DNA from 4 places in the Tardiphaga sp. 866_E4_N1_4 genome. Region 1 is predicted to be linked to each of the others. Evidence: riboswitches for the same ligand, from Rfam matches in the RefSeq annotation. Region 1 holds a riboswitch; each other region holds the start of a gene.

Region 1 (7,559 bases):
GTCCCACAGGCCCCTCTTTTTCAGATCGCGCACAAGGAAGGCGTTCACCACCGTGAAATCGCCCGACATGTTCGATTTGACATAGAGGTTTTGATAGGCCGGCTCGATCGACTGCGCGACTCCGCAGATATTGGAGATCGTCGCTGTCGGCGCAATCGCCATCACGTTGGAATTGCGCATGCCGGTGGACTTCACGCGGTCACGCAGGCCGTTCCAGTCGAGCGTGGTGGAACGATCCATCTGCACGCCGCCGCGTGCCTCCGCAAGGATCTCGATGGAGTCGATCGGCAGGATGCCGCGGCTCCACAGCGACCCCTCAAAGGACGGATAGCGGCCGCGCTCGGCGGCGAGATCCACCGATGCCGAGATCGAATGGAAGGCAATCGCTTCCATGCTGGTGTCGGCAAAGGTCACCGCCGCATCCGACGCCATCGCGATACCCTGCACCTGTAGCGCATCCTGAAAGCCCATCAAGCCCAAACCCACCGGACGATGCTTGAGGTTCGAGCGGCGCGCTTCCGGGATGGTGTAGAAATTGATGTCGATGACATTGTCGAGCATCCGCATCGCCGTGGTCACAGTGCGCTTGAGCTGCGCATGATCGAGGCCGTCTTTGCCGATGTGGTTCAGCAGGTTGACCGAGCCGAGATTGCAGACCGCCACTTCGTCGTCCGACGTGTTCAGCGTGATCTCCGTGCAGAGATTCGATGAATGGATCACGCCGGCATGCTGCTGCGGCGAGCGCAGGTTGCAGGGATCCTTGAAGGTGATCCAGGGATGGCCGGTCTCGAACACCATGGTCAGCATGCGGCGCCACAGGTCGGTCGCGCGCACTTTCTTGAACACGCGGATCTCGCCTCGCGCAGCCTTCTCCTCATAGGCCGCATAGCGCTCGGCAAACGGCTTGCCATAGAGATCGTGCAGCTCAGGCGTTTCGTCCGGCGAGAACAGCGTCCATTCGCCATCGGCTTCGACGCGCTGCATGAACAGATCCGGCACCCAGTTGGCGGTGTTCATGTCATGGGTGCGGCGGCGGTCGTCGCCGGTATTCTTGCGGAGATCGAGGAATTCCTCGATGTCGATGTGCCAGGTCTCGAGATAGGCGCAGACCGCGCCCTTGCGCTTGCCGCCCTGATTGACGGCGATGGCCGTGTCGTTGGCGACCTTCAGGAACGGCACCACGCCCTGGCTCTCGCCATTGGTGCCCTTGATGTGCGCGCCGAGACCGCGCACGCGAGTCCAGTCATTGCCGAGACCACCGGAATATTTCGCCAGCAGTGCATTGTCCTTCACCGACTTGAAGATGCCGTCGAGATCGTCGGCCACCGTGGTGAGGAAGCACGACGACAGCTGCGGCCGCTGCGTACCCGAATTGAACAACGTCGGCGTCGAGGCCATGAAGTCGAACGACGACAACAGATTGTAGAATTCGATGGCGCGGACTTCGCGGTCGATCTCGCGCAGCGCGAGGCCCATGGCAACGCGCATGAAGAAGGCCTGCGGCAGTTCGATGCGATTGCCCTGCACATGCAGGAAGTAGCGGTCATAGAGCGTCTGCAATCCCAGGAACTGGAACTGAAGGTCCCCTTCCGGCTTCAGCGCGGCAGCGATTCGCTTGAGATCGAAGCGCGCGAGTTCGGGATCGAGCAGCTCGGCTGCAATGCCAGTCTTGATATAGGCGCCGAAATATTCGGCGTAGCGCGTGGTCATGTCAGCCTGCGACGCGTGGGTCGGGCTGCCATGAACGAAGGACAGGACTTCCGTGCGCAGTTTGTCGAGCAGCAGGCGGGCGCTGACAAAGGTGTAGTTCGGCTCCTGCTCCACCAGCGTGCGCGCGGCCATGATACCAGCCAGTGCCAGCTCATCCAGCGTGATGCCGTCATAGAGATTGCGGCGGGTTTCCTCGAGCACCGGGGCGGCATCGACGCCGTCAAGGCCGGCGCAGGCCTCGTTGACGATCAGCGCGAGACGGGCCGAATCGAGCGGGGCGCGCGTGCCGTTGGCGAGCGTGACATGCAGCACCGGTGCGGTGGAGACGAGCGCCGGCTTCGCCGCCAGTTCCTCCGCGCGGGTGCGAGCGCGCTCCTCGCGATACAGCACATAGGCGCGGGCCACCTTGTGGTGCTCGCTACGCATCAGCGCCAGTTCGACCTGATCCTGGACGTCCTCGATATGGAAGGTGCGGCCTTCACCGACGCGGCGCGTCAGTGCGGCCACGACTTCGCCGGTCAGTTGTTCCACCGCCTCATGGACGCGGCGCGAGGCCGCTGCCGTGTGGCCCTCGACGGCCAGAAACGCCTTGGTCATGGCCACGGAAATCTTGCTGCCGTCGAAGGGCGACACGGTGCCGTTGCGCCGGATGATCTGCATCGAGGGTTCGCGCGCGGGCGCAGCAAGCGTTTCCGGCGACAGTTGAATCAGCGGCGCATGAGCCGCATCGCGGCCGTTGGACGAGACGGAAGATGAAGTAGGCATCGGCAAGACCCCGTGTGATGCATCAAGCAATGGGGGCTGGGGCCGAAAGGACGCTGCAAAATACACGGCGGAGATCCGCCGGCATTGCCTGCAAGCGACCGCTGGGACACCCCGCCCATGGACGTTCTGGTGTCGCGGCAGGTCTCCTGGCTCGCAGGTCAATGTCTGTTTCAGCCTTCCCGATGCTTGCGCATCAGTGACTTCAATCGAAACAGACTCACTGCTTACAGTTGCGGGGGCAGCGCCGGAATATGACGCAAAACAGCGTCTTTACCGGCTTCCCTCTTAGCCACCAAGTCTTGCGACTAGGCGGACCGTGACATCTACATTTGGTGTGACCCGCGGTGAAGTGTCAAGCGAGCATTGGCGCCGAACGCAACAAATTCGGTAGGGCTGTTGGTTCAGTGGACAACCGCTTGCGTGGCTGAAACCGCGGGATCGTTGGCGGTTTCTGCACGATGCGATTCGTTGTCCGAAAGGACCGTGAGGCGCAGAAGAGCCACATCAATCGATGGAGGATGCCATGCGGAACCTGGCAACGAGCACTGAGAGAACCGAGTTCAACGCTTTCGTGGGGCACGCAGGCGCGGTCACGGCGTTCGAGACGACGGAGCAGATCGCCCGCCTTCGCCTCGACGACATGCTCAACGACGCGTTGATGGACAGCTTTCCTGCGAGCGATCCGATTTCTTCGTTGCAACTCGCCTGAGCGGATCAGACCGCGCGAAAGCTGGCCCGATACTGGCTGGGCGTCAGGCCAAGCCGCCGCACGAAGACCTGACGCATATGTTCGGCGGTGGTGAAACCGGATTCATAAGCCACCACCTTCAGCGGCAGATCGCTGCCTTCGAGGCGGTTGCGTGCCGTGTCGATCCGGGCGCCCTCCACAAAATCTGCCGGCGTCATTTTGGTCTCGAGCTTGAACACCCGCGCGAAGGTGCGCGCGCTCATGCCCGCCACATCGGCCAATTCATCCACGCTGTGTGCGTCACGCAGATGCGCCATCACATGGGCATGGACTCGCGCGATCGGCGAGTCCGGCTCGGCCGGCGGTACCAGATACGGACTGAATTGCGACTGGCCACCCTGGCGCTGCGCCACCACGACCAGACGCTTGGCCACAGCCAACGCAACGTCCGCACCATGATCTTCCTGGACCAGCGCGAGACCCAGATCGATGCCTGCGGTGACGCCGGCTGACGTCACCAGCGCACCGTCACGACTGTAGATGCGATCGAACTCCACATGCGCTTTGGGAAAACGCAGCGCCAATAGCGGCGCGTTCTGCCAGTGCGTCGTCACCGTCTTGTCGTCAAGCAAGCCTGCATGGCCGAGCGCGAATGCCCCGGTGCAGACCGAGCCATAACGCTCCGCATGGAGCGCCGCATTGGCCAGCCACTCTGTAAGCTGCGGATCCGCCTCTGCCGTCGGCAGCCCAGGCCCGCCGGCCACCAGAACCAGATCCCAGGGTTTGTTCGCATCACTGAACGCCAGATCGGCAGATATCCGCAGGCCGTTCGATGCACGCAGCGGCGCGCAGTCTGCAGCGACAAGTGTAATGTCGTAGCCGTCGCCCGGTGCAACGAAGCCATTGGCCTCCATGAACACATCAAGCGGACCGGCTACGTCCAGCGACTGGACGCCCGGAAAGATCGCAAGAGCAACGGTCTTCATGGTGATGCTTCATTCCGACGGCGAGGACAGGCCCAAGTCATTCTGAATAGATAGTCGTCTTGCGGCAGGAAATCACGGGCGAATGGCAGCTTTGCAGGGCGCGGCGCGATTGCGAGGACACCGCCCGCCGGCGACAACGGATGCATCACAACACCCCCGCAAGGAGCATCTCATGAGCAAGACCATTGCCGGCATCAAAGTCCCTGACAGCGCCCTCGCCCGCCAGGTCGATCAGCTGGTGCGCGATACCGAAAGCGATCTTCTGTATCATCATTCCAATCGGGTTTTCCTGTTCGGCGCGCTCGCCGGGCAACGCAAGGGTCTCAAGGTCGATTCCGAATTGCTCTATGTTGGCGCGATGTTTCACGACATGGGCCTGCAGGCGCCCTATGCGAGCAAGGAGGAGCGCTTCGAAGTCGATGGCGCAAATGCTGCCGCAGACTTTCTGCGCAGCCACAGGATCGATGAGCGCGACATCGACGATGTCTGGGACGCCATCGCGCTTCACACGACACCGGGCATTCCCAAGCACAAGCGGCCCGTGGTGGCGCTCGTCACGGCCGGTGTTGAGATGGATGTATTGGGTCTGGAGTATGATGCCTTCACCGCCCATCAGCGCCACGAAGTGTGCGTCTGCCATCCGCGTGGCCATGACTTCAAGAACGGGATCATCGATGCGTTCGCCGCGGGGACGATCCACAAGCCGGACACGACCTTTGGCAACGTGAAGGCTGACGTGCTCGACCTCCGCGACCCCACCTACAAGCGCGCGAATTTCTGCAGCATCATCCTGAACTCGGCGTGGAGCGAATAGACTCCCGCACGCGCATGGCGATCAACGCTGCCACCAGCAGCGTTGCGCCAAAGCCCGTGGGAGCGCCGAGAAATGGATAGGCGATCAGCAGCGCAGCAGCGAGGCCGAGCACCGGCAGTTCGTGACGGCGAAAGCCTTCCGCGAGACCGATACGGGCGATGAAGCCGATGGCAATCGCAAGTACCATCACATCGTACAGGAAAAGGTAGGGCGTCGTGAGCAAGGCGCCGACGGCCAGCGCAGCGGCTTTCAGCTCATAACGCACGCTGCTGCGCCACAACGGCACCAGCACCGCTACGACGGCACCAATCATGATCCACTGAAACGTCCAGGCCAGCAGCTCGCTACCGTCGAAATAGCGCACCAGTGCGAAGATGCTCTGCATCTTGCCCCATGGCGCGCGGCCTTCGGTGAGGAAGGCCTGCGAGAACATCGGCATCCAGTGGATAAAAGCTTGCCAGCTCTCGGTGCCGAAAGCGAGCCACGACACCGCGGCCAGCAGCACGGTGGTGATACCTGCGCTGACAAACGCCTTCCATTGTGACGCCGCGATCAGCATCAGCGGAAACAGGAAACCATATTGCGGCTTGTAGCTGAGCAGGCCCAGACAGATTCCCGACAGGATCGGCCGCATCGGCAGCAGCACCAGCATGCCGCCGATCAGCGCTGCGGTCAGAAATCCATTCTGCCCGACAAGGCCGTTGGTCATCACCACTGGAAAAGCCGCAGCCAATAAAAGGCCAAAGGGACGACCGACGATCGCACGCATCGCCGCCAGATACGGCACGAAGCTGACCGCAGCCCAGCCGGCAAAGGCCACGGCATAAGGCAGCTTTGCGAGCAGTGCCGCGATGAACAGGAACGGCGGCGGATAGTGCCAGGCGAAATTGCCGGGATAGCTCTGACCGAGAACAGCGATCTGGACCTTTTTCTGGATGTCCCAGTCATAGGCCCAGGCCGGATGACCATCGAGCACCAATCGCCCGGCAGACCACACATTGACGAAATCGGTGGGCGAGCCGAGGCCGTCTTCATAGATCCAGCCGCGACCGTAGAAAGTCGGGAAGAAGGCGAGATGCAACATCGCCAGGATGATGCAGACAATCAGCAGCGCCCGCGGAATTGGGCCACGCTCGGGTGTCGAAGTCATGGTGAGCGGCGCTGGCATAGGTTCCCCAATGCGCATCAAGGGCGCCGGGCGACAGTGCCGAGGGAAGTTTGAGGAAGGTTTAAGTGGGACGTGGTCCCCAGATCGGGCCTCGCTCCATTTGCGCTACAGATAACAAAAAACGCGGCCTTTCGGCCGCGTTTTGCATGTTTGCGTGTGACGACTTTACGCCTGCGGCTGCGGCTCCAGGCCACCGTCCGGACGCGGGCGCGGCTTGCCAGCGGGCGGCACAGCCGAGGTGCGCGGGCCCGACGGCTCCAGCACCGACTCGCGGTTCGGCTTCTTGCCATTCAGCAAATCCGTGATCTCGTCGCCCGAGAGGGTTTCGAATTCGAGCAAGCCCTTGGCCAGCGTTTCAAGATCATCGCGCTTCTCGGTGAGAATCTTGGTGGCCTCGTCATAGCCTTCCGCGACAAGACGCTTCACTTCAGAGTCGATCTTCTGCGCGGTCGATTCAGAGACCGCCTGGGTGCGGTTCATCTGCATGCCGAGGAAGACCTCGTCGTTGTTCTCGCCATACGACACCGTACCGAGTTCTTCCGACAGGCCCCAGCGCGTGACCATCATGCGAGCCAAGCGCGTGGCCTGCTCGATATCGGAGGACGCACCCGAGGTGACCTTGTTGCGGCCGAAGATCAATTCTTCAGCAACGCGGCCGCCCATCATGATGGCGAGGCGCGAGGTCATCTGCTCCAGGGACATCGACATCTTGTCGCGCTCCGGTAGCTGCATGACCATGCCGAGCGCACGGCCGCGCGGAATGATAGTCGCCTTGTGGATCGGGTCGGTGGCGATGACGTTGAGGCCGACGATGGCGTGACCGCCTTCGTGATAGGCCGTCAGCATCTTCTCTTCCTCGGACATCACCAGCGACTTGCGCTCGGCGCCCATCATCACCTTGTCCTTAGCCTCTTCGAACTCGCTCTGCGTCACCATGCGCTTGTTACGGCGCGCGGCGGTCAGGGCGGCCTCGTTGACGAGGTTCATCAGGTCCGCGCCGGAGAAACCGGGCGTGCCGCGGGCAATGGTCTTGAGGTTGATATCCGGGGCCAGCGGCACCTTGCGGACATGGACCTTGAGGATCTGCTCGCGACCGACAACGTCCGGATTCGGTACCACGACCTGACGGTCGAAACGGCCCGGACGCAACAGCGCGGGATCCAGCACGTCAGGACGGTTGGTGGCGGCGATCAGGATCACGCCTTCATTGGCTTCGAAACCGTCCATCTCGACCAGCAACTGATTGAGGGTCTGTTCGCGCTCGTCATTGCCGCCGCCGAGACCGGCGCCACGATGACGACCGACGGCGTCGATTTCGTCGATGAAGATGATGCAGGGCGCGTTCTTCTTGGCCTGCTCGAACATGTCACGCACACGGGATGCGCCGACGCCGACGAACATTTCGACGAAGTCCGAACCCGAAATGGT
Region 2 (7,559 bases), 5.0 Mb from region 1:
GCGCCGTGGGATCAGCGATCGGCTGGTGCTGCGCGCAATGGAGGATATTCCGCGTGATCGCTTCGTCGAGCCGAACGATCGCGCCCACGCGTGGCGCGATACGGCCTTGGCCATTGCCTGCGGTCAGACCATCAGCCAGCCCTTCGTGGTGGCCTATATGACCGAACAGCTGCAATTGAATGCTGGTCACCGTGTGCTCGAGGTCGGCACGGGATCGGGCTACCAGGCCGCGATCCTGTCAAAGCTCGTCCGCGACGTGCTCAGCATCGAGCGCTATCGCACGCTGGCCGACGCCGCCCGGACCCGGTTGGAGGCACTCGGCCTCCACAATATCGAGGTCATGCTCGGCGACGGCCTCAACCCGGCTGCCAATTTGGGATCGTTTGACCGGATCGTCGTGACCGCCGCAGTGGAGGAGGTGCCGGTGGCGCTGACCGATCGGCTTGAGGAGGGGGGTATTCTGCTTGCGCCGGTTGGTCCTCATAATGGCGTCCAGACCCTGGTCCGGATCCGCAAAACCGGGGATGGATTGGAGCGAAAGGAGCTCGTGGATGTACGTTTCGTGCCTGCACTTCCGGGCATCGCGCGCGAACTCTGAAAAAAGTTCGTGAACGGCTGTCACGTGTTGGTCGCAAGGTTAAAGGCTTGGTAACGGAGACGGTGTTTACTCAATTCAGTTGTTTGTTGCGTATGAGTGAGTAACCAATGTCCAGCGTTGTCGAGTTGCTTTACTCGCGCCGCGCTCCGCAGGTCGCGGTGCTGGCGCTGATGTCTATCGGTTTTGCCGGCTGCAGCGCCGACATGCAGACACGGCTATCTCAGAATCCAAATTTTGACTCAGGTCAGTCCCGTGGCTTTGGCTGGCAAGGTGAAACCACCGGCTCGGTACCGCAGCGCGCACCGCGCGCGCCGGTCGAGCGTCAGGAACTGCCACAATATCAGCGCCCGGCCTATAATCCGCAGCCGCAGTATCAATCCCAGGCTTTGCCGCCGCCGATCTCGGCGCCGCAGTCCTATCCGACAGCTCGTCCGGTTGCGTCGGCTGCTCCCGTCAGCGGGGGCGGCAACGGTATGTATACGCCGCCGCCCGCACGTGCGCCGATCGAAACCACCGGCTCCACGGCACCGCGCTCGGTTGCAGCGACCAACGGCCTTGCCCGTGATGGCGGCACCTCGATCATCGTCGGCACCAGCGATACGCTCGATGGTCTGGCGAAACGCTACAACGTCTCGTCGGCTGCGATCCTGCAGGCCAATGGCTACAAGGGTCCCCGCGCGCTGTCGCCCGGCCAGTCGCTGATCATTCCGCGCCAGGGCGCTGCGGCAACTCCGGCCGTTGCCGCTGCTCCGAACAAACCTGCTGTCGGCGCGTCGACCACGCATTTTGTCAATCGCGGCGATACGCTAATGAGCATCTCGCGCCGGAACAACGTGCCGGTGGCCGAACTCGCACGCGCCAATGGTCTGGCGCCGACTGCCCAGTTGAAGCTCGGCTCCAAGATTACGATACCGGGCGCGCGTACGGCTTCTGCGGCTTCTGCGGCTCCCGCGGCCGCGCCGCTTGCTGCGCCCGTCGCAGCCGTGACGGCCGCTCCGGTTGGCGCGGTCACGTCCGCTGCCGTGGCCCGTGTTGCTTCTGCCGAGCCCGCGCAGAAGGCCCGTCTGGCAAGTGCCACGACGACGCCTGAAGAAACCGCGCCGGAATCGCCGACTAAAGCCGCTGACGCAACCGGCGCTTTGCCGACGTTCCGTTGGCCGGTGCGCGGCCGCGTGGTCACAGGCTATGGCGCCAAGACCAATGGCAAGTCCAACGACGGCATCAACGTCGCCGTGCCGGAAGGCACGCCGATCAAGGCTGCCGAAGATGGCGTCGTTGCCTATTCCGGCAACGAGCTGAAGGGTTACGGCAATCTGGTCCTCGTTCGTCACTCCAACGGCTACGTCACCGCATATGCCCATGCGAGTGAGCTGATGGTGAAGCGTGGCGAGACCATCAAGCGCGGTCAGGTGATCGGCAAGTCCGGCCAGTCCGGTGAGGTTACTTCGCCGCAGCTTCACTTCGAGATCCGCAAGGGCTCGTCGCCGGTCGATCCGCTGCAGTTCCTCAACGGGGCGTAAGCGCAATCCACGAAGTGTAGTTCGCATTTAAGCAAGCCCGGCCTCGTGCCGGGCTTGATGCGTTTGATCTCGGGGCTACGGCCCACTCCAGCTCCGGAGTCTTCAACGCGCTGCTGCGAGTGGGCAGCTTGCGCGAGCAAGCTCGGTTGACTGCCGCGCGATGTTGCCCATATGTGGACATGTCGTGGTTCTTCGGGAAGGTTTGCCCGAAGCTAAGAGGGAAGCCGGTGAGGCGTTAAGCCAAGGCCGGAGCTGCCCCCGCAACTGTAAGCGGTGAGCCGCTGTCCATTAAAGTCACTGAGACCCGCAAAGGTTTTGGGAAGGCCGGACAGCAGCATTGACCCGCGAGCCAGGAGACCTGCCTCGACAACATAAACGTCCTCGGGCGGGGTGTCCCGGTGGTGCGGTTGCGATTCCGCGACTGCCGTCGTGGAATCCAGACGTGTCACTTTGGCCTTTTGCCCCCAATCATTGGGGTTAAGCCATGTCTACTGTGTCAAAGTCTACTTCTTCAAAATCAACCACCTCTCTTCCTGTTGCTACATTGGGCACGCCACGGATCGGTCCGCGGCGTGAACTCAAGATGGCGCTGGAAAGCTATTGGTCCGGTGCAATCGACGAGAACGCGCTGATCGATGTCGGCGTCGGGCTGCGTGCCGCAAACTGGGCGCGTCAGAAGTCGCTCGGGATCACGGTCCTGCCGTCGAACGACTTCTCATTCTACGATCAGGTGCTCGATACCAGCGTCATGGTCGGCGCCATTCCCAAAGTCTATGGCTGGAACGGCGGAGACGTCTCCTTCGCGACCTATTTTGCCATGGCACGTGGATCACAAGGCGATGAGCATGACGAGGCGTGCACGCACGGCTCTCATACGCATGATACGTCGCAAGGCGTACCAGCACAGGAGATGACCAAATGGTTTGATACCAACTACCATTTCATGGTGCCTGAACTGGCGCAGGATCAGACCTTCAGTCTCGCATCGCGCAAGCCGATCAGGGAATATGAGGAGGCGAAGTCGCTCGGCTATCAGACGCGGCCTGTGCTGGTTGGGCCTGTGACCTATCTCAAACTGGCCAAGAGTATGGATGCGTCATTCGACCCGGTGACGCTGCTCGATCGATTGCTGCCCGTCTATGTCGAGGTGCTCGGGGAATTAGCCGACAGCGGCGCTGAGTGGGTGCAACTGGATGAGCCGTGTCTGGTGCTCGATCTCGACGCGCCCGCAAGGCAGGCGCTGCAGCGGACTTACGCTGCTTTTGCGGAAGCGGTCCCGCAGCTCAGGATCATGCTGAACACGTACTTTGGCGAACTTGGCGACAACCTCGATCTGGCCCTGTCGCTTCCCGTCGCGGGGCTTCATCTCGATCTGGTCCGTGGACCGGAGCAGTTCGACGAAGTCGCTGCGAAGGCACGGAAGGACCTGATCCTCTCACTCGGCGTGATCGACGGCCGCAATATCTGGCGGTCCGACCTGTCCAGCCTGCTCGATGGCTTGGAGCCCATGGTCGATTTGCTGGGACGACATCGTGTGGAGCTGGCGCCATCCTGTTCGTTGCTACATGTGCCGATCGATCTCAGCCTTGAGACCGCGCTCGATCCGGACGTCAAAAGCTGGCTGGCATTTTCGATCCAGAAGATGGAAGAGCTGGCCGCGCTTGGAGCGGCACTGGCTGGCAGTCGCGCGGATGTCGCTGCAACGCTCGCGGCGTCGGATACCGCGGCGGCTGCGCGACTGGCATCGTCGAAGATCCACGACCTTGCTGTCGCCAAGCGCGTTGCCTCTGTTGATGCGACCATGCATCGTCGCGGCAGTGACTTTGCCACACGTGCGGCCGATCAGCATCGACGCTTCAAGCTGCCGGCATTCCCGACAACGACCATCGGCTCGTTTCCGCAGACCGCGGAAGTGAGAAACGCACGCGGGGCCCATGTCAGGGGCACACTCAGCGATGCCGCCTACAAGACGTTCCTGCAGAACCAGACGGCGAGGGCGGTGCGCTGGCAGGAGAATATCGGTCTCGACGTGCTGGTGCATGGCGAGTTCGAGCGCAACGACATGGTGCAGTATTTTGGCGAGCAACTTTCCGGCTTCGCCTTCACCAAGCATGGCTGGGTCCAGTCCTATGGCTCCCGTTATGTACGGCCTCCTGTCTTGTTTGGAGATGTGTCCCGGCCACATCCCATGACCGTCGAATGGTGGCAGTACTCGCAGTCGCTCACCGAGCGGCCGATGAAGGCGATGCTGACAGGGCCCGTCACGATTCTGAACTGGTCATTCGTGCGTGACGACATTCCCCGCGAAGTCGCGTGTCGCCAGATCGCGCTCGCGATACGCGATGAGGTGCTCGATCTGGAAAAGGCGGGCGCCGGTATGATCCAGATCGACGAAGCGGCACTCCGCGAAGGGCTTCCGCTGCGCAAATCGGAATGGAAGTCCTATCTCGATTGGGCCGTGGAGAGCTTCCGTATCTGTTCGTCGGGTGTGCGTGACGACACGCAGATCCATACGCATATGTGTTACTCGGAGTTCAACGACATCATCGACGCGATCGGTGCCATGGACGCCGACGTGATCTCCATCGAAACGTCACGGTCGAAGATGGAACTGCTCGATGCATTCAGGACCTACAAGTACCCGAACGAGATAGGTCCGGGCGTTTACGACATCCACTCGCCGCGGGTGCCCGAAACGCGCGACATGGTCGACCTGCTGAAGCTTGCACGGCAGCGGCTGGCGGACTCCCAGCTCTGGATCAATCCCGATTGCGGGCTGAAGACCCGCAAATGGGAGGAGGTGCGGCCTGCGCTCGTGAATATGGTCGCGGCGGCACGTGAGTTGCGAAGCCTCGCCTAGGGCGAGTCGAATGCCGCCCCGTTGTCATGACGGGGCGGCACTTGCCTTTACTTTGTGGCCAGCTTCACGCCCAGGCGTCCTGCGAGTTCCTGTACGAATTGCCAGGCCACGCGACCTGAGCGCGAGCCACGGGTGGTCGACCATTCCAATGCGTCTCGCTCCAGCTCGGCGGCGTCGGTCTTGAGGCCATAGTGGCTGCAATAGCCGCGCACCATGTCGAGATATTCGTCCTGGCTGCATTTGTGGAAGCCGAGCCACAGGCCGAAACGATCCGACAGCGACACCTTCTCCTCGACGGCTTCGCCGGGATTGATCGCGGTCGAGCGTTCGTTCTCGATCATCTCGCGCGCCAGAAGATGGCGGCGGTTCGAGGTCGCATAGAGGATCACGTTGTCCGGCCGGCCTTCGATGCCGCCTTCGAGTACAGCCTTAAGCGACTTGTAGGACGCATCGTTGCCGTCGAAAGACAGATCATCGCAGAACACGATGAAATAGAAATCGGAGGCGCGGATCTGCTCCATCAGCGCCGGCAGGCTCTCGATGTCCTCGCGATGGATCTCGACCAGCTTGAGGCGGCCGGCGACGGATTTGCTGGTATTGACCGAGGCATGTGCGGCCTTAACCAGCGACGACTTGCCCATGCCGCGCGCACCCCAAAGCAGCGCGTTGTTGGCCGGCAGGCCGTTGGCGAAACGCCGAGTGTTCTCGATCAGAGTGTCGACCTGCTGATTGATGCCCTGCAGCAGGCCAATATCGACCCGGCTGACCTTCGGTACGGGAGCCAGGCGGCCGTCGGGATGCCAGATGAAGGCCTCGGCGCTGGCCAGAGAATCGGCATTGGAGCGCTTTGGCGCCGTGGCAGCCATACCCGCGGCAATGGCCTCAAGGGCGAGCGCGATCCGCTCATCGATCTGGGGGGCGGCGGCTGGTCGCGGACGTTTTGCCGCGGTCGTGCGGACGGTCTTGGACGTGCGGGTCGCAGGGGCCTTTTTGGCAGGGCGGCGGCTTGTTTTATTGGGCTTTTTTGACATTTTTGACTTTCCTCGGCGCGCACCCATATCGAGCCCGGAACACATCCGCAAGCGGTACAAATCGCAGACAAATCAGAGGGTTTACCGGCGTTGCAATTGGGACGCCGGCCGCTATAGTCCGCGCGAATTTACCCAAACCGGCCGAACGCCGACGCGTCGCCGGTTATTCCCCAGCGTTCACGAGGACTTCCGATGTTCATTACCCCTGCGTTTGCCCAGGCTGCAGCCGGCGGCGACACCAACAGCATGCTGATGTCGCTGCTGCCTTTCGCGCTGATCTTCGTGATCATGTATTTCCTGATCCTGCGTCCGCAGCAGAAGAAGGTGAAGGACCACGCCGAGATGGTGAAGAACATCCGCCGCGGCGACACCATCGTCACCTCGGGCGGTTTGGTCGGCAAGGTCACCAAGGTGGTCGATGACGAGCAGGTTGAGTTCGAACTCGCCGAAGGCGTTCGCGTACGTCAGCTCCGCACGATGATCTCGGGCGTGCGCACCAAGGGTGAGCCCGCCAAGGAGAAGGCGGACAAGGCTGATGCCAAGGACGACGCGGCCGCGAGCTGATGCGTTTGCGCGTCGCCATTTCAAGAATCTGACGGATCATCTCGATGTTGTATTTCACGCGGTGGAAGGCGCTGGCGGTCATTCTGACGGCGCTCGTGGTCTGCCTGTGCGCGGTTCCGAATTTCTTCCCCGAAGCCACCGTGAAAACCTGGCCGAAATGGGCGCAGCGCCATCTGGTGCTGGGCCTCGACTTGCAGGGCGGCTCGCACATCCTGCTCGAAGTCGATGCCAATTCGGTCAAGAAGGACAAGCTCGATCAGGTGCGCGACGACGTTCGTCGCACGCTGCGTGACGCCAAGATCGTCTATACCGGCCTTGGTGTTCGTGGCGACAATGTCGAAGTCCGCATCACGAAGGACACCGAGTATCAGACCGCGCTCAGCAAGCTGCGCGAACTGTCGCAGCCGCTCGGCGGCCTCATGGGCCAGAGCGGCCAGCGCAGCCTGGAAGTCTCGGACGCAGGCAACGGCCTGATCCGTCTTTCGGTGCCGCCGGCAGCGATCAATGACCGCATCCGCCAGTCGGTCGAGCAGTCGATCCAGATCGTCGAGCGCCGCGTCAACGAACTCGGCACCGTCGAACCGCTGATCCAACGTCAGGGCCTCGATCGCATCCTGGTGCAGGTGCCGGGTCTGCAGGACCCGACCCGCCTCAAGGAATTGCTGGGCAAGACCGCGAAGCTCGACTTCCGCATGGTCGACACCTCGCTCCCGGCCGAGCAGGCACAAGGCAGGGTGCCGCCGGACTCCGAACTCCTGATGAGCTCGCAGTCTCCGAAGACGCCGTATCTCGTGAAGAAGGAAGTGCTGGTCTCGGGCGCTGACCTGACCGATGCGCAGCCGGGCTTCGATCAGCGCACCAACGAGCCGATCGTCTCGTTCCGTTTCAACACGTCCGGCGCCCGCAAGTTTGCCGATGCCACGGTGAAGAACGTCAATCTGCCCTTCGCCATTGTGCTCGATAACGAAGTGGTCTCCGCCCCGGTC
Region 3 (7,559 bases), 3.3 Mb from region 1:
CGTCGGACATCACCAGCACCGTATCGGCAAAGCGTGCTGCGAGGCCGAGATCGTGGGTCACCACGATCACCAGCACGCCGCTGTCGGCGACATCGCGGAGGTTCTTCATGACGTCGATCTGGTAACGCGGATCGAGCGATGCGGTCGGCTCATCCGCCAGCACGATCGGCGCCTCGACAGCGAGGACGCGGGCGAGCGCGACGCGGCTGCGTTCGCCGCCGGAGAGTTCGGTCACACGCCGATCGGCAAAGGCGACGACGTCGGTGGCCTGCATGGCGCGTTCGACCGCAGCCTTGTCCGACGATGTCAGCCGCGCCGGATCGGTCGCGCCATGCGGATAGCGGCCAAGGGCGACGACGTCCTTCACGTCGAGCGGCCAATGCACGACATGGCCTTGCGGCAGATAGCCGAAGCGCTTGGCGCGCTCGCGGAGCGACAAGGACGCCAGTGTGTCGCCGGCGACATGGATCGCGCCGGTGGACGATTGCAAGCCTGCCAGCGCGCGCAGCAGCGTCGTCTTGCCGGCGCCGTTCGGGCCAACCAGGGCGACGAGGTGCTGTCGGTGCAGCGAAAGCGAGACTTCGTGCAGCACCTCGCGCCCGGAGAGCGTGACGCTCAGATTGCTCGCGGTCAGTAGCGCCTGATCGGTCATGCGACGCCTCCGCCCAGAGCGCGCCGCTCGCGCATGATGAGATAGAGGAAGAATGGCACGCCGATGATCGAGGTCAACACGCCGACCTTGATGTCGGTGGTCGATGGGATCAGGCGCACGGCGATATCCGCGGCCAGCAACAGCGCCGAGCCGGTCAGGGCGCTCGGGATCAACAGGCGTGCGGGATCATGGCCGATGATCGGGCGCATCAGATGCGGCGCGATGAGGCCGATGAAGCCGATCGTGCCGGTGACGGCGACAGCGCCGCCAACGCCGAGCGCGACGCCGAGGATCACCAGCAGGCGCAGGCGGCTCACATGGACACCGAGGCTCTGTGCGGTTTCTTCGCCGAGGCTCAATGCACGAAAGGCCGAGCGCTGGCTCATCAAAATGATTGCACCGGCGATGATGAATGGCAATGCCAGCGTGACGTGACGGAAGCTGCGGTCTTCCAGCGAGCCGAGCAGCCAGAACGCGATCTCAAGTGCGGCGAAAGGATTTGGCGAGAGGTTCATCACCAGCGCCGTCGCAGCACCTGCGAGACTTGAGATCGCAAGCCCGGCGAGGATCAGCAGCAACAGGCCCGCATTGCGACCGGCGATACCGAGCAGCACGAACACCGACAGGAACGCCATCGTGATGCCGGCAACAGGCAGCGCCCATGAGCGCACATCGGCCCAGCCGAGCGAAATCATCAGCACCGCGCCGAAGGCCGCCGATTGCGGTGCGCCGAACAGTGATGGCGAGGCAAGGGGATTGCGCAGCAGGCCCTGCAGCGCGGCGCCGGACAGACCGAGGATCGCGCCGATGGCCAGCGCAAGGATCGCGCGCGGCAGGCGGATTTCGCGCACGATGATCTGATGCACATCGCTGCTGCCGCCGAACAATGCATCGAGCACCGTCAGCGGCGAGAGTTTGACAGGTCCGGTGCCGAGCGAGCCCAGCGCCAGCAGCGTCACAAGACCGACGAGCGCGATGGTCGCGATCGTCCGGCGGCGTACTGCTGGCGCTGCGGTCACCATGTGGCGTTGAAGCCTGCGTAAGCCGCAGGCCCCGTGGTGCCGAAGTTCAGCACTTCCTGATAATGCTCATTCAGGATGTTCTCGCCTCGGGCGAAGACCTTCCAGTTCGCATCGATCTTGTACTCGGTATAGAGATCGACGCGGGTATAGGCATCGACCTGACCGACCTGATTGGCACTGCTGAAGCGCTTCGACACCGTGGTTACGCGTGGCTCGATCATCCACTTGTCGGTGGGCGTGATGGTGAGCGCGAAGCGGGCGAAGTTCTTGGGCCGCCGTGCCAGCACGGTGTCGGTGCCGAGATCCTGGGCGTGCAGATAGGTGTAGGCCACGTTGAATTTCACCCAGCCCGGAATGACATCGACATTACCACCCACTTCGAGGCCGCTGGTCTCGGCGCGGGCGACGTTGTTATAGCAGCCCGTGGTCTGTCCAGCGGCGCATGCACTAGGTGTAAACGATACAAAATTGATCAGATTTCTATAGTCGCTTGCGAAGCCCGTGACCGAAAGTACCACGCGACCGTTGAACAGGCTCTGATCGATACCGGCATCATAGCCAAAGTTCGTTTCGGGCGAGAGCGACGGGGTGCCGTTGGCCTGTGAATAGAGCTGGAACAGCGTTGGTGCCTTGGCGCCCGTTCCAGCGCTGGCGTGGAATTTCGTCCCGATCTCAGCGATACTGTAGGCGGCAGTCGCGCGCCACGTTTCGAAGCGGGCGACATCGACGACGTCATCTACGCGGCCGCCGAGGGTAACGTTAAGGCGTTCGCCGATCGGTACCGACCACAACGCGAACAACGAATTTGTGTCCTGCCGCTTCGACAACGTAGGGGTCATTGCAGTCGGCGTTTGAAGAATCCCCGTGGTGAAAGTTTGTGCCGTTTCACTCTGGGTCTTGGCACCATAGATCAACGAGCCGAAAGCGCCGAGTTTCAGCGTCGCCTGGTATTCCGCGCCGAGACTATTGCCCCAATAATCCAAGGTCCTCGCGGTCGCGCCCGTTGGCGGCCGCATGCCGAGTGGATAGCTGAGTTCGTTGAACGTGCGCTCGGTATGGGTATTCGAGACAGTTATGTTGTGCGTCAACACGCCACCGAACGAATCGATCCCAACGCGCCCGTAGACGGTTTGCAGCAGGCGGTCAGTGGACGATCCTGTGTCTGGATAGGTACCGCTGGCCGCATCATAGGCCGCACGCGTGAACGAGTGGACGATGCCGGACTCCAGCCGGATGCCTTCGCCGGCATCGTAGCCGATGCGCGCAGAGCCGCCGACGCGATCGAAGCTGTCGTTTTCGAGATTCGGAAAACGTGCTTCGAGGGCAGGGATGCGATAGCCGTAACGCGAGAAGCCGTTGCTGTGCTGACCGCCGCCGGTGAAGGCATAGGACCACGGACCGTTGGAGCCGGTCAGCGATCCCTGCGTCATGACCGTGCCATAGCTGCCGGCTTCGGTGCGGACGTTGAATTGTGCCGGGCCGGAACCCTTCTTGGTGATGATGTTGACCACGCCGCTCATGGCGTCCGATCCATAGAGCGCGCTCTGCGGCCCCTTCAGAACCTCGATGCGCTCGATGGCCGAAGGCGTGAACATCGCGAATTCGAAATCGCCGGACGCCGCCGTGGGATCGTTGACGCGGATGCCGTCGATCATCACCAGCGTCTGGCCGGTGTTGCCGCCGCGCAAGCGCACATTCGCGGTGCCGCCAGGGCCGCCGTTTTCACTGATGTCGAGACCTGGCACAGTGCGCAGCGCATCGACCAGCGAGCCGGGATTGCTGGTCGCAATGGTCTCGCCTGACACCACGCTGATCGAACTGCCAGTGCGATTGAGTTGTTCGGGTGCTCTGTCCGCCGTCACCACGATTTCGGAGAGTTGCTCGGCACTGGACTGCGCATGGGCAGCACTGTGAGAGCAGGACAGAACAACAACGGCCGCAGTGCCTGCGGCCAAATTCCGGATAGTCATATAACCCCTTCCGTCGACCCACCGTCGAACGAGTGTGAAACTCGTTACCGGCCGGTCTCCTGGCTCGCGGTGGTCTCCCGGTCCGCCTTCCCGAATCTGCGATGCAAATTCAGTGGCTTTGTGGACCTGGAATGGCCGCTTACAGTTGCGGGGGCAGCCGCGGCATAGGGGATATTTCCCCGCACCGCATTCCCGTTTCACCTCCTTGCGGAGGCACCGATAACGACAGACAGGAAGCACAGCGCGCCGCGCGGTGCAACAGCCATCGCCGCGTTGTGGACTCTATTGCTCGTGCTGTAGCGCGGCGAGCACGTCGTCGGGGCGCTCGACCATCATCATGTGGCCTGTACCCGGCAGAATCACCGTGCGGGCATTTTTCAATGCGGCCGCCAGGGCCTTGCCGGCTTTGGCGGGAGTCATCATGTCCCGCTCGCCGAGGATGAGCGTGACAGGGATATCAAGCTGGGCCGCAGCAGTCAGCGCATTCTGGTATGTATTGCAGGCGTTGAGATCGGCGAACAGCACGCCCGGCTTTGTGGCTTCCAGCACGCGCTGCGCGCCGCTATGCATCCACAACCCCGGCGCGAGGCTGCCGCCGAGTTCGGCGCGAAAGCCGAGCCCCCAGATCGACACCATGTCGATGGCGGAATGCTGATTGGCTTCGGCGTCCTTGAGCAGATCCGGGCCGACGGTCATCGTCCCCGCCGTGCCCATCAGATCGAGGCGCGTGACTTTACCGGGATGCCGCGCTGCAGCCTCCAGCGCGATCAGCGAGCCCATGGAATGGCCGATCAGTCGCGCAGTCTTTGCGCCTGCAGCCTCGATCAATGCTGCTGTCCAGTCTGCGAGATCGGCGATGGTCGTGAGCGCTTCACCCTTTGAGCGACCATGGCCGGGCAGATCCGGCGCCAGCACGGCGAAGCCATGATGCGCGAACCAGCGCGTATGCAGCGCCCATGTCGAGTGATCGAAGCCGGCGCCGTGGATCATCACGACCACCGGCAGGGAAGGATCGAATGCGCGGCCGCCATTCGCGATATAGGTCTCGTGACCGTTGACGGTGAGTTGCATCGCTCAGCCCTTCTGCGAGATGCGCAGCGCCTGCGCGAGGTCATCGATGATGTCATCGGCGGCTTCGATGCCGACGGAGAGGCGGATCAGCTCCTCGCCGATGCCGGCGGCCTTGAGCTGCTCGGCGTCCATCTGTTGATGCGTGGTGCTTCCGGGATGAATGACCAGTGTCTTGGCGTCACCGACATTGGCAAGATGGCTGGTCAGCTTCAGTGCCTCGATGAATTTGCGACCGGCATTGCGGCCGCCCTTGATGCCGAAGGAGACGATGGAGCCGGCGCCGCGCGGCAGCAGGCGTTTCGCGAGTTCGTAATCCGGATGGTTCTCCAGCGACGGATGCAGCACCCAGTCGACCGCCTTGTTGGCCGTGAGCGCCGCCAGCACCGCATGCGTATTGGCCATATGGCGCTCCATGCGAATGCCCAGCGTCTCGACGCCCTGCAGCAGCTGGAATGCATTGGTCGGCGAAAGACACGCGCCGAAATCGCGCAGGCCTTCGGTGCGGGCGCGCATGATGAAGGCGGCAGTGCCGAACTGCTCGTCGAAGACGATGCCGTGATAGCCGGCATAGGGTTCGGTCAGTTGCGGGAACTTGCCGGAGGCGTGCCAGTCGAAGCGGCCGCCGTCGATAATGACGCCGCCGATAGCGATGCCGTGGCCGCCGATCCATTTGGTGGCCGAGTTCATCACGATGTCCGCGCCGAGCTCGATCGGCCGCGACAGGAACGGCGTCGCGAAGGTATTGTCGATCAGCAGCGGGATCTGTGCGGTATGGGCGATGTCGGCGACGGCGGGAATGTCGAGCACTTCGAGGCCGGGATTGCCGATGGTCTCGCCGATGATCAGTCTGGTGTTCGGCTTGATCGCCGCCTTGAAGGCGTCGAGACCGCGCGGCTTGACGAATGTCGTGGTGATGCCGAAGCGCGGCAGCGTGTGGGCCAGCAAGTTGATGGTGCCGCCATAGAGCGAGGACGACGCCACGATGTGATCGCCGGCATTGAGCAATGTGGCGATGGCGAGATGCAGTGCCGCCATGCCTGACGCGGTGCACACGGCGCCGACGCCGTTTTCGAGTGCAGCGAGGCGCTCTTCCAGCACCGCCGTCGTCGGATTTGAAATGCGCGTATAGATGTGGCCGGCACGTTCGAGATTGAACAGCGCAGCAGCGTGATCCGAATCCTGAAACACATAGGATGTGGTCTGGTAGATCGGCACGGCGCGCGCGCCGGTGATCGCGTCCGGATGCTGGCCGGCATGCAGACTCAGCGTTTCAAAAGCAGGCGGTTTGGGTGCTGGCATGGTCGTTTTATCCCTGGACGCAATTTGCGACATCTATGGCACGAATCGGATGCGAGTGTGAGTCGGCGATATTTCAACTGATGGAACGAAACGCGGGGTGACGACTTGTACGAGGTCGATCACGCGGGAGAGTTATCATGAAGAAATTGCTGCTGTGCACTGCGGTTGCCGGTCTCGCGTTTTCATCGGTTGCGGCCGAGGCGAAAGGCTGTATCAAAGGCGCGATCATTGGCGGAATCGCCGGCCACTATGCAGGACATGGCAAGGTCGGCGTCGTTGCGGGGTGCGTGATCGGACGCCACGAGGCCAACAAGGCCGATGCGGAACGGGCGCAGAAGGCGCAGCACCCACAGCCGCCGAACGAGAATGGTCGCATCTAGATCGGCGTTGTTCTCAACGCTGGACGATGTTGCTAAAATTTGATGGACTAGACCGGTTCAGTAGAGCCTCACCCTCATCAGGTTGGGGTTCTTTTCGTCTCTGTACGATACCGGACGAGATTGGGCGTAGACGTGGTGCTGCATCGGGATGTGTTTTGGCTCGGCAAACAATGGGCCGTTACCGGCTATGGAATTCAGGCTGTCAGCCAGAAGCACAATATGAAGTTCGATATCGAGGTGTCGCAGATCTGGAACGAGGATCTGGATGCGTTGATGCGCGATGAGCCGTGGTTCGATGCGCAGGATTTTGCAGAGGCCGTGGATCGCGCGAGGCAGCGTGCGATGGAATCACCGCTGACGTTCAAGCCACCGCTGAGTGATGAACGATAGCGGCAGCGCATCATTGCAGGATTTAAATTTCAAACAGCCACTGTCCTGAAAACATGCGTTCGCATTCTCGCGGCGCTTGCGCGTCCGAGCTATGAGCATTCCCACCTCGCCCCCTTCAAGAGGGCGTGCGGAACGCCGGGTGCCCGATGCACCCTTGGGCCTGATGCCGATGCGGTCTTCCGCAAGGGGTAATGCATCAGGACTTTCGGAAGCACGAGCGATTGCCCAGCTTTCCGCCTGCGGTGTTTTTTCGGTTGCTTGCACTTTGCCTCAACGAACGCTCCGATCGCGAATTAAAGTCCCAAGGCGATGGGAAGGGAGCCTCAAGCGAATAGGCTGGACACGTTTTGACTTGGTCGTCCGTCACACTGTCCAGGGGTCTTTCCATCCGAAAGCCAGCCGTCTCCTTGCCAGTGGCAGTGCTGGCGCAGATCCGTCCTGCCCGAAGACAGACGTTCCCCCATGAACCGCGTAACGCCGCATCTCCGGCGTCCACCGCATCCAGCCCCGCGAACGTGACGATCGCGCTCGCCCCTCTCATCGGGGCCGGTCAAAAGGGAATATAGTCCATGTAGGGATGTTGTCAATGGAAGATAGGAAAATATGTTTGACGTCTTCCTGCCCCCACACTCGTCATTCCCCGGCAAACCAATTGGTTTGCCTGAGGGCGTGGCCGGCGTAAGCCGGACGCGACCCCGGAATCCCAGCATGTTCAGCAAAACACCTCAAGATTCCGGGTTCGCACTACGCGGCTGTGCCGCTTCGTGCGCCCCGG
Region 4 (7,559 bases), 960 kb from region 1:
CTTCGCGACGATCATCAGCGGCATGCCGTCGATCCATACGAAGCGCGCTTCGACCGCGGCCTTGTCCGCCGGTGCGCGAATGGCCGCAGCGATATCAGGTGCGTCGTGGCCGGCATAGCGTTGCAATACCTCGCGTGGCGTATTGCGGTCGGCAAAAACGCGGCCGGGATCAAGCGACAGCCAGCCCGAGAACATCCAGGTCAGCACGAAGAGGCCGGCGATCAGTCCGGTGACGTGATGCCACGCCATCCAGCCGCGATAGGGCGTGATATTACCGCTCGCATAACGCCGCTTGAGGCGCACGCGCAGAATGCCGATCCAGATTCCGGTAACGCCGACGATCAAACAGATGCCGGAGATCCACAACACCACGAGCCGCCACAGCGGACCGTCCTTGCGCAGCACGGTCGGATAGATCCAGTGCGGGATCGAACCGAGCCAGTTCCAGACGCGTTCGGTGCGGTTGGTATCGAGTGCGATCTCGCCGGAGCGCGAGGAGACGTAGAGTTTGGTGCCGGCATCGTCGCCGAGTGTGATCAGATACAATGGCCGTAGCGGGTCGTAGCGCGCGGTGACGCTCCATTGATCGCGATCGACGATCTCGTCGAGCTGAGGCGACTTGCTGGCGGGATGATGCCCGGCAACGGCAAGTGCCTGCTGTTCGTTGACCTCGGTGATGGTACGGCCATCGACGGCGGAGATCGCCTGTCGTTTGCCGTCCCAGCCGGTCAACCGATACACCGGCTCGTCGGCAACCATGTTCAATCGCAATTCGCGCGGATGGCGCGTGGCACCGGCAGCCTTCATCGCCTCGTCGGGAGAGAGCGCCACTTTCTCCCAGACGATATCGGGCAATGCCGCCAGCCGCTCCTTGTCGGAGAGGCCCGGAAACGCGACATACATCATCACCACGCCGGAGATGAACCACATCGCGAAGAAGAGACAGGTGACGATGCCGACCCAGCGGTGGCCGATATACAGCCACCGCCGGAGTGTGCGTGTCAGCTTGCGTGACAAGTTCAGAATTTCACGTTGACAGCGAGTTGGGCGGTGCGTGGCATGCCGAGCATCCACTGATTGTCGCTGTAGCTCGACGTCGCGTAGATCTTGTCGAACAGGTTGTAAACGCGCAGCGACACCGTGGTGTTGACGTCCGGCTTCCATTGCAGGCCGGCATTCACAACTGTGTAGCTCGGCATTTCCAGCGTATTCGCGTTGTCTGCATAGGTCTTGCCGACAATCTGCACGCCGGCATTGGCCGACCAGTTTGGCGCAAAGCCCCATGTTGCCCAGATATTGGAGACGTTCTGCGGGACATTGATCGGGACGTTGCCGGCAAAATTCACGCCGCTGGCCTGCAGGAAGTCGTCATACTTTGCGCGCAGGAGCGCGGTGTTGGCATCGATGCGCCAGCCGTATTCGAGCACGAGACCGATCGAGGCCTCGACACCGCGCGACGACTGCTGGCCGACCTGCTGAACCGCTCCGCCGCTACCCGGAACCGCTGCGAGCAGATTGTTCTTCACGATCTCATAGGCAGCGAGCGTCCACTCGCCGCGGCCGCCCCAGAACGACTGCTTGACGCCGATCTCGGCCTGTTTGCCGGTCGCGAGGTCAAACTTCGCATTGGCGTTACTCGCCGAGATCAAGCCGCCGATGGTATCGACCGCCGTCGAATACTGGCCATAGAAAGCAAGATTCTGAATCGGCGTATAGACGACGCCGGCGCGCCACGAGGTCGCCGAATAGTCCCGGGTGTAGCTGTTGGCGGGGGTGCGATAGTCGGTTCGTTCGACGGTCGGTTGATCCTGGCGGACGCCGGCGATTAGCGACAGCTGCTCAGTCACAGCCAATCGATTCTCTGCGAAGAACGCGTATTGATTGGCGACGCTCTTGAAGCCCGGAACAGTTGGGTCGGGGCTACTGAACAGGCCGGGATCGAAATTATACGGATTGACCGATGAGGACCCGCTAAACGGCGAATTGTTGGTATGCTTGAAGTCGATGCGGTTAACGTCGAAGCCCGCCACGAAGGTGTTGACCATGCCGAACAGATGGCCCTCGAAGGTGGCGTCCATGCGGTCGCCGATCTGCTGCTGCTGGTGGAAGATCTCGAGATAATCGCCGCGATCGATCAGGCCGGTGCCGGAATTGAAGCCGTAGATCTCGACCTCCTTCCAGTGGCGCTTCGCATACATGTAATAGAGCGTGTTGCGCAGGGTGATGCCGTCGGCCACCTGCCACTCGGTCTTCACCTGGCTCCAACTGTCCTGATAGCGGATGTTGCTGTCGCTGACATTGTAGTTCTTGAAGCGGATCGCCTCATTGAGCTGGCCGTTAATCAGCGGCGTGCCGAAATATTTTGATGGATGGCGGTCGCCATAGTCGGTGGAGAGCGTCCAGGTGATGTCCTCGGTCTGCTTGATCTGCACGGCGGCGTGCAGTGCGATGTTCGAGGTGTTGTCGCGATCGACCCAACCATCGGACGCGTTGCCGGTGACGGCGATACGATAGGCGACGTCCTTGCTGACCGGGCCGCCGCTATCGAGGGCGATACGGCGCGTCATGTTGCTGTCTAGCGAGATTTCAGCCTGGTTGCGCGGCACCCAGAGCGGCAGTTTTGAAATCACGTTGATAGCGCCGCCGATGGCGCCTTCGCCATACATGACGGAGGCGGGGCCGCGCAGCACCTCGATCTTTTCGGCAGTCCAGGTGTCGAAGGGGAAGTTCACCGTGCCGGAGCCGACATAGAGGCGCGTGCCGTCATAGAGCGAGGTGACTGAGCCGCTGCCGGCGAAGCCGCGGGTGCTGAAAGCAATGCCACCATTGCCGGGTTCGCCAATGGCCGTAAAGCCGGTGGCATTCTGCGTGACGGCATCGACGACGTTCTGCTGGCCGCGCTCGGCCATGGTTTCTGCCGAGATGACCTCGACGCTGGCCGGCGTCTGCAGGCGCGTCAGGCCGAGGCGGCTGCCGGTGGATGTGGTGCCGGTGAGGTTGAGCGTCGGTGCTGCGAAGACGGGGCCTGTCGGAGCAGCGACCGGCGTACCCGTATTGGCGGCGACATTGCGCTGCTGCCGCGAGCGCGCAGCGCGCGATGCATTGCCGTTCGTGGTGCGGCGTGCGCGTTGAGGTGTCGCTGACGGCTGAACGACAACAGGATCGAGCGTCTGGCTCGACTGTGTGGTTTGCGACCAGCTTTCGCTTGGACACAACAAGCAGGAGAGAGCAACAGAATAAAGTAAGGGAGCATGTCGCTTCAATGCGACGGAAGAAACGGAGGTCATGAACAGGACTCGCGGTTACGTGGCACGTCACCGCAAACCAAGTCGCCCCGCCGCTTTCAAACAGGCAGTGTGACTTCCACCAGGACACCCCGCCCAATGTGCTCGCGTGTGACCACGACTGGCGGCAGGTCTCCTGGCTCGCGGGTCACTGCCTGTCGCCGCCTTCCCAGGTGAACACCCAGTGGCTCTTGGCGCAGGCTCGCCGCTTACAGTTGCGGGGGCAGCCGCGGAATCGGGGGATCCCCCTCACCGCATTCCCTTTTGATCCCCGAAGGGAACCGTCGCCTTCACGTTAAGGTGAAATTTCCAAATGTGTCAATTAAGTCGCTAGTCATTCGCAACTTGCATCGGCGGGTGTTGATATTGCGCATCACCTGTCATCGCAGCGTCAAGCGATCTGCCTAGAGCCACTGGTGCCAGAGCCAGGATCAGGAGTTCGCCATGGCGCTACATATTTCCCGCCGTCGTTTTCTCACGCACTCAGCCGCAGCAGGCGCAAGCTTCCTGGCGATGCCTTACCTCAGCCGTGCGGCGGATCGTCCGGTCGTGTCGCATGGCGTGCAGTCCGGCGATATCGGGACGAGCAGCGGCATGATCTGGTCGCGCGCCGATCGCCCGGCGCAGATGATGGTGGAAGTCGCCACCACCGAATCCTTCAGCAATGCGCGGTTGTTGCCCGTCGTCACGGCGCTGCCCGAGAGCGATTTCACGGCGAAGCTGCTGCTCGATAATCTGCCCGCGGGGCAGGACATCTTCTACCGCGTCAAATTCCGCGATCTCTCGCATACCGACATCGTTGGCGAGCCGGTCATCGGCCGCTTCCGCACCGCGCCGGCGGATCGCCGCGATGTGTCCTTTGTCTGGGGCGGCGATGTCGCAGGGCAGGGCTGGGGCATCAACGCCGATGACGGCGGAATGGTCACCTTCGCCACCATGCGCAAGCACAATCCGGATTTCCTGATCCATTCCGGCGATACCATCTACGCCGACGGCCCGATCCTGCCTGAAACGAAACTGCCGGACGGCACGATCTGGAAAAACACCATCACGGTGCCGGAAAAGGCGAAGGTCGCCGAGACGCTCGATGAATTCCGCGCTGCGCACAAATACAATCTGCTGGACGACAATGTTCGCGCCTTCAATGCGCAGGTGCCGATCTTCGGCCAGTGGGACGATCACGAGGTCACCAACAACTGGTCGCTCTCGAAACAGTTACCGGCATCCTACAAGGAGCGCGACATCACGCTGCTGGCTGCGCGCGGCGCCCGTGCCTATCACGAGATGTATCCGATCTCGGTCAGTCCGGCCGAACCTGGCCGCGTCTATCGCACGCTCAATTACGGCCCGCATCTCGACGTCTTCATGCTGGACGAGCGCAGCTATCGCGGGCCCAACGGCCCGAATCTGCAGGAGAGCTATGGTCCGGATGCGTATTTCATCGGCCCGGAGCAGATGGCCTGGCTGAAGCGCGCCCTGATGGCGTCGAAGGCGACCTGGAAGGTCATCGCCTCCGACATGCCGATCGGCCTCGTCGTCTATGACAACGCTGCCGACAAAACCGGGTCTGAGGCCATTGCGCAGGGCGACGGGCCAGTGCGGGGCCGCGAGCTGGAAATTGCCGATGCCCTGCGCTTCATCAAATCGGCCGGTATCCGCAACACGGTCTGGCTAACCGCCGACGTGCATTACACGGCGGCGCATTACTACAATCCGGAAAAGGCGCAGTTTCAGGATTTCGAGCCGTTCTGGGAGTTCGTTTCGGGCCCGTTTCACGCCGGAACTTTCGGGCCGGCGGCGCTCGACAATACCTTCGGTCCCGAGGTCCATTTCGTGAAGGCGCCGGGGCCCGATAAGCAGAATTTGCCCCCGTCGGCCGGCATGCAGTTCTTCGGTCACGTCAAAATCGACGGCCAAAGCGGCCAAATGACCGTTACCTTGCGGGATCGGGCCGATATGGCCCTTTGGGCCACGGTTCTGGACCCGAAATTGGGCTAACCATTTGGCAGATTCGCATTGTTTTTCGGCGATTTCCCCCTATATTGCGCCGCAACGCGTCCGAGTACCCGGCCCCTTCTGGCCGGGTTTGCTTTTGGAGGGATTGCCCCAGCGCGTTTTCAGACGAGGCAGTTATCGAACGCGCTCGAGCGCAAGGCATAAGCCTTTTGTTGTCGAGCATGTCTTGTTGAACCCGCTCAAGGGCACCCAGACCGTAACCAGAAGAAGACCTATGAACCTTCGCAACATTGCTATCATCGCCCACGTTGACCACGGCAAAACCACTCTCGTGGACAAGCTGCTGCAGCAGTCGGGCACGTATCGCGACAATCAGCGCGTCCAGGAACGCGCGATGGATTCGAACGACATCGAAAAAGAGCGCGGCATCACCATTCTCGCCAAGTGCACCTCGGTGCTGTGGGATGAAGTCCAGATCAACATCGTCGACACCCCGGGCCACGCTGACTTCGGCGGCGAAGTCGAACGCATCCTGTCGATGGTCGATGGCGTGATTGTGCTCGTCGACGCCGCTGAAGGCCCGATGCCGCAGACCAAGTTCGTGGTCGGCAAGGCGCTGAAGCTCGGCCTCAAGCCGATCGTCGCGATCAACAAGGTCGACCGTCAGGACGCCCGCATCACCGAAGTCGTCAACGAAGTGTTCGACCTGTTCGCAGCGCTCGACGCCACCGACGACCAGCTCGATTTCCCGATTCTGTACGGATCGGGCCGCAACGGCTGGATGGCCGACAGCCCGGACGCGTCGCATGATGTCGGCATGAAGCCGCTGTTCGATCTCGTCATCAAGCATGTCGCGCCGCCGGTGGTTGAAGAAGGTGCGTTCCGCATGCTCGGAACCATCCTGGAAGCCAACCCCTATCTCGGTCGCATCATCACCGGTCGCATCTCGGCCGGTTCGGTAAAGCCGAACCAGGCCGTCAAGGTGCTGTCGCGTGACGGTAAGGTCGTCGAAACCGGCCGTATCACCAAGATCCTGGCCTTCCGCGGCCTCGAGCGCCAGCCGGTGGAACTCGCCGAAGCCGGCGACATCGTTGCCATCGCCGGCCTGCCCAAGGGCACGGTCGCCGATACCTTCTGCGATCCGTCGGTTGAAATTCCAATCCAGGCGCAGCCGATCGATCCGCCGACCGTGTCGATGTCTTTCATCGTCAACAACTCGCCGCTCGCCGGCACCGAAGGCGACAAGGTCACCAGCCGCCTGATCCGAGACCGCCTGCTGCGTGAAGCCGAAGGCAATGTCGCGCTCAAGGTCGTCGAATCCGCCGACCGTGACGCGATGGAAGTGTCGGGCCGCGGCGAATTGCAGCTCGCGATCCTGATCGAGAACATGCGCCGCGAAGGCTTCGAACTGTCGGTGTCGCGTCCGCGCGTGGTTCTTACCAAGGACGAAAACGGCAACACGCTGGAGCCGGTCGAGGAAGTCGTCATCGACGTCGATGAGGAATTCTCCGGCGTGGTCGTTCAGAAGATGAGCGAACGCAAGGCCGAGATGATCGAGATGCGTCCGTCGGGCGGCAACCGTCTGCGTCTGGTGTTCTACGCGCCGACCCGCGGCCTGATCGGCTATCAGGGCGAACTCATGACCGATACCAAGGGTACCGCGATCATGAACCGCCTGTTCCACGACTACCTGCCCTACAAGGGCGAGATCGCCGGCCGCCGTAATGGCGTGCTGATCTCCAACGACCAGGGCGAAGCGGTGGCCTACGCCATGTTCAAGCTGGAAGATCGCGGCCCGATGATGATCGAGCCGGGCTGGAAGGTCTACAAGGGCATGATCATCGGCGAGCACACCCGCGAGAACGATCTCGAACTCAACGTTCTCAAGGGCAAGCAGCTCTCCAACATCCGCACCACGTCGAAGGACGAAGCGGTGCGTTTGACGCCGCCGATCCGCATGACCCTGGAAAAGGCGCTGGCCTATATCGAGAGCGACGAGCTGGTCGAGATCACCCCGAAGTCGATCCGCCTGCGCAAGAAGCATCTCGATGCCAACGATCGCAAGCGCGCCGAAAAGACCAAGGAAGTGATCGCGTAAGCGAGAGCATTCTTTGACTGGTTATAAAATGCCCGGCGAAAGCCGGGCATTTTTTTGTATGGTGCGATGCCTTCACTCCGTCCCTCATGGTGAGGAGGCGCGTAGCGCCGTCTCGAACCATGAGTTGGTGTCGCGCCGACGCTTGTGGCCATCCTTCGAGCCGCCGCTGCGCGGCTCCTCAGGACGAGGGCGGAGTCAATTTGCCGGCGCGCCCACCTGCT

The links. A riboswitch is a leader RNA that binds a small molecule or an ion and turns the genes downstream of it on or off. The one in region 1 is predicted to bind cobalamin.
Region 2: another riboswitch for cobalamin. It lies ahead of metE (5-methyltetrahydropteroyltriglutamate--homocysteine S-methyltransferase); the one in region 1 lies ahead of AB8B20_RS26235 (ribonucleoside-diphosphate reductase subunit alpha).
Region 3: another riboswitch for cobalamin. It lies ahead of AB8B20_RS10830 (TonB-dependent receptor plug domain-containing protein); the one in region 1 lies ahead of AB8B20_RS26235 (ribonucleoside-diphosphate reductase subunit alpha).
Region 4: another riboswitch for cobalamin. It lies ahead of AB8B20_RS21730 (TonB-dependent siderophore receptor); the one in region 1 lies ahead of AB8B20_RS26235 (ribonucleoside-diphosphate reductase subunit alpha).

Annotation. Positions count from the first base shown of each region.
Region 1 covers NZ_CP197242.1:5,447,447-5,455,005, reverse strand. The annotation lists gene AB8B20_RS26235 (ribonucleoside-diphosphate reductase subunit alpha) at 1-2,475, opposite strand, end outside; cobalamin riboswitch at 2,595-2,809, opposite strand; gene AB8B20_RS26230 (hypothetical protein) at 2,999-3,184, shown strand; gene AB8B20_RS26225 (GlxA family transcriptional regulator) at 3,190-4,155, opposite strand; gene AB8B20_RS26220 (HD domain-containing protein) at 4,322-4,963, shown strand; gene AB8B20_RS26215 (glycosyltransferase family 87 protein) at 4,935-6,131, opposite strand; gene ftsH (ATP-dependent zinc metalloprotease FtsH) at 6,297-7,559, opposite strand, start outside.
Region 2 covers NZ_CP197242.1:472,953-480,511, forward strand. The annotation lists gene AB8B20_RS02475 (protein-L-isoaspartate(D-aspartate) O-methyltransferase) at 1-598, shown strand, start outside; gene AB8B20_RS02480 (peptidoglycan DD-metalloendopeptidase family protein) at 706-2,118, shown strand; cobalamin riboswitch at 2,287-2,498, shown strand; gene metE (5-methyltetrahydropteroyltriglutamate--homocysteine S-methyltransferase) at 2,603-4,978, shown strand; gene AB8B20_RS02490 (ATP-binding protein) at 5,026-6,009, opposite strand; gene yajC (preprotein translocase subunit YajC) at 6,202-6,573, shown strand; gene secD (protein translocase subunit SecD) at 6,618-7,559, shown strand, end outside.
Region 3 covers NZ_CP197242.1:2,183,695-2,191,253, reverse strand. The annotation lists gene AB8B20_RS10840 (ABC transporter ATP-binding protein) at 1-652, opposite strand, end outside; gene AB8B20_RS10835 (FecCD family ABC transporter permease) at 649-1,674, opposite strand; gene AB8B20_RS10830 (TonB-dependent receptor plug domain-containing protein) at 1,668-3,644, opposite strand; cobalamin riboswitch at 3,677-3,880, opposite strand; gene AB8B20_RS10825 (alpha/beta fold hydrolase) at 3,927-4,715, opposite strand; gene AB8B20_RS10820 (O-acetylhomoserine aminocarboxypropyltransferase) at 4,719-6,014, opposite strand; gene AB8B20_RS10815 (hypothetical protein) at 6,152-6,394, shown strand; gene AB8B20_RS10810 (hypothetical protein) at 6,614-6,784, shown strand.
Region 4 covers NZ_CP197242.1:4,483,574-4,491,132, forward strand. The annotation lists gene AB8B20_RS21725 (PepSY domain-containing protein) at 1-1,017, opposite strand, end outside; gene AB8B20_RS21730 (TonB-dependent siderophore receptor) at 1,020-3,287, opposite strand; cobalamin riboswitch at 3,394-3,585, opposite strand; gene AB8B20_RS21735 (alkaline phosphatase D family protein) at 3,729-5,282, shown strand; gene typA (translational GTPase TypA) at 5,515-7,338, shown strand; gene maiA (maleylacetoacetate isomerase) at 7,534-7,559, opposite strand, start outside.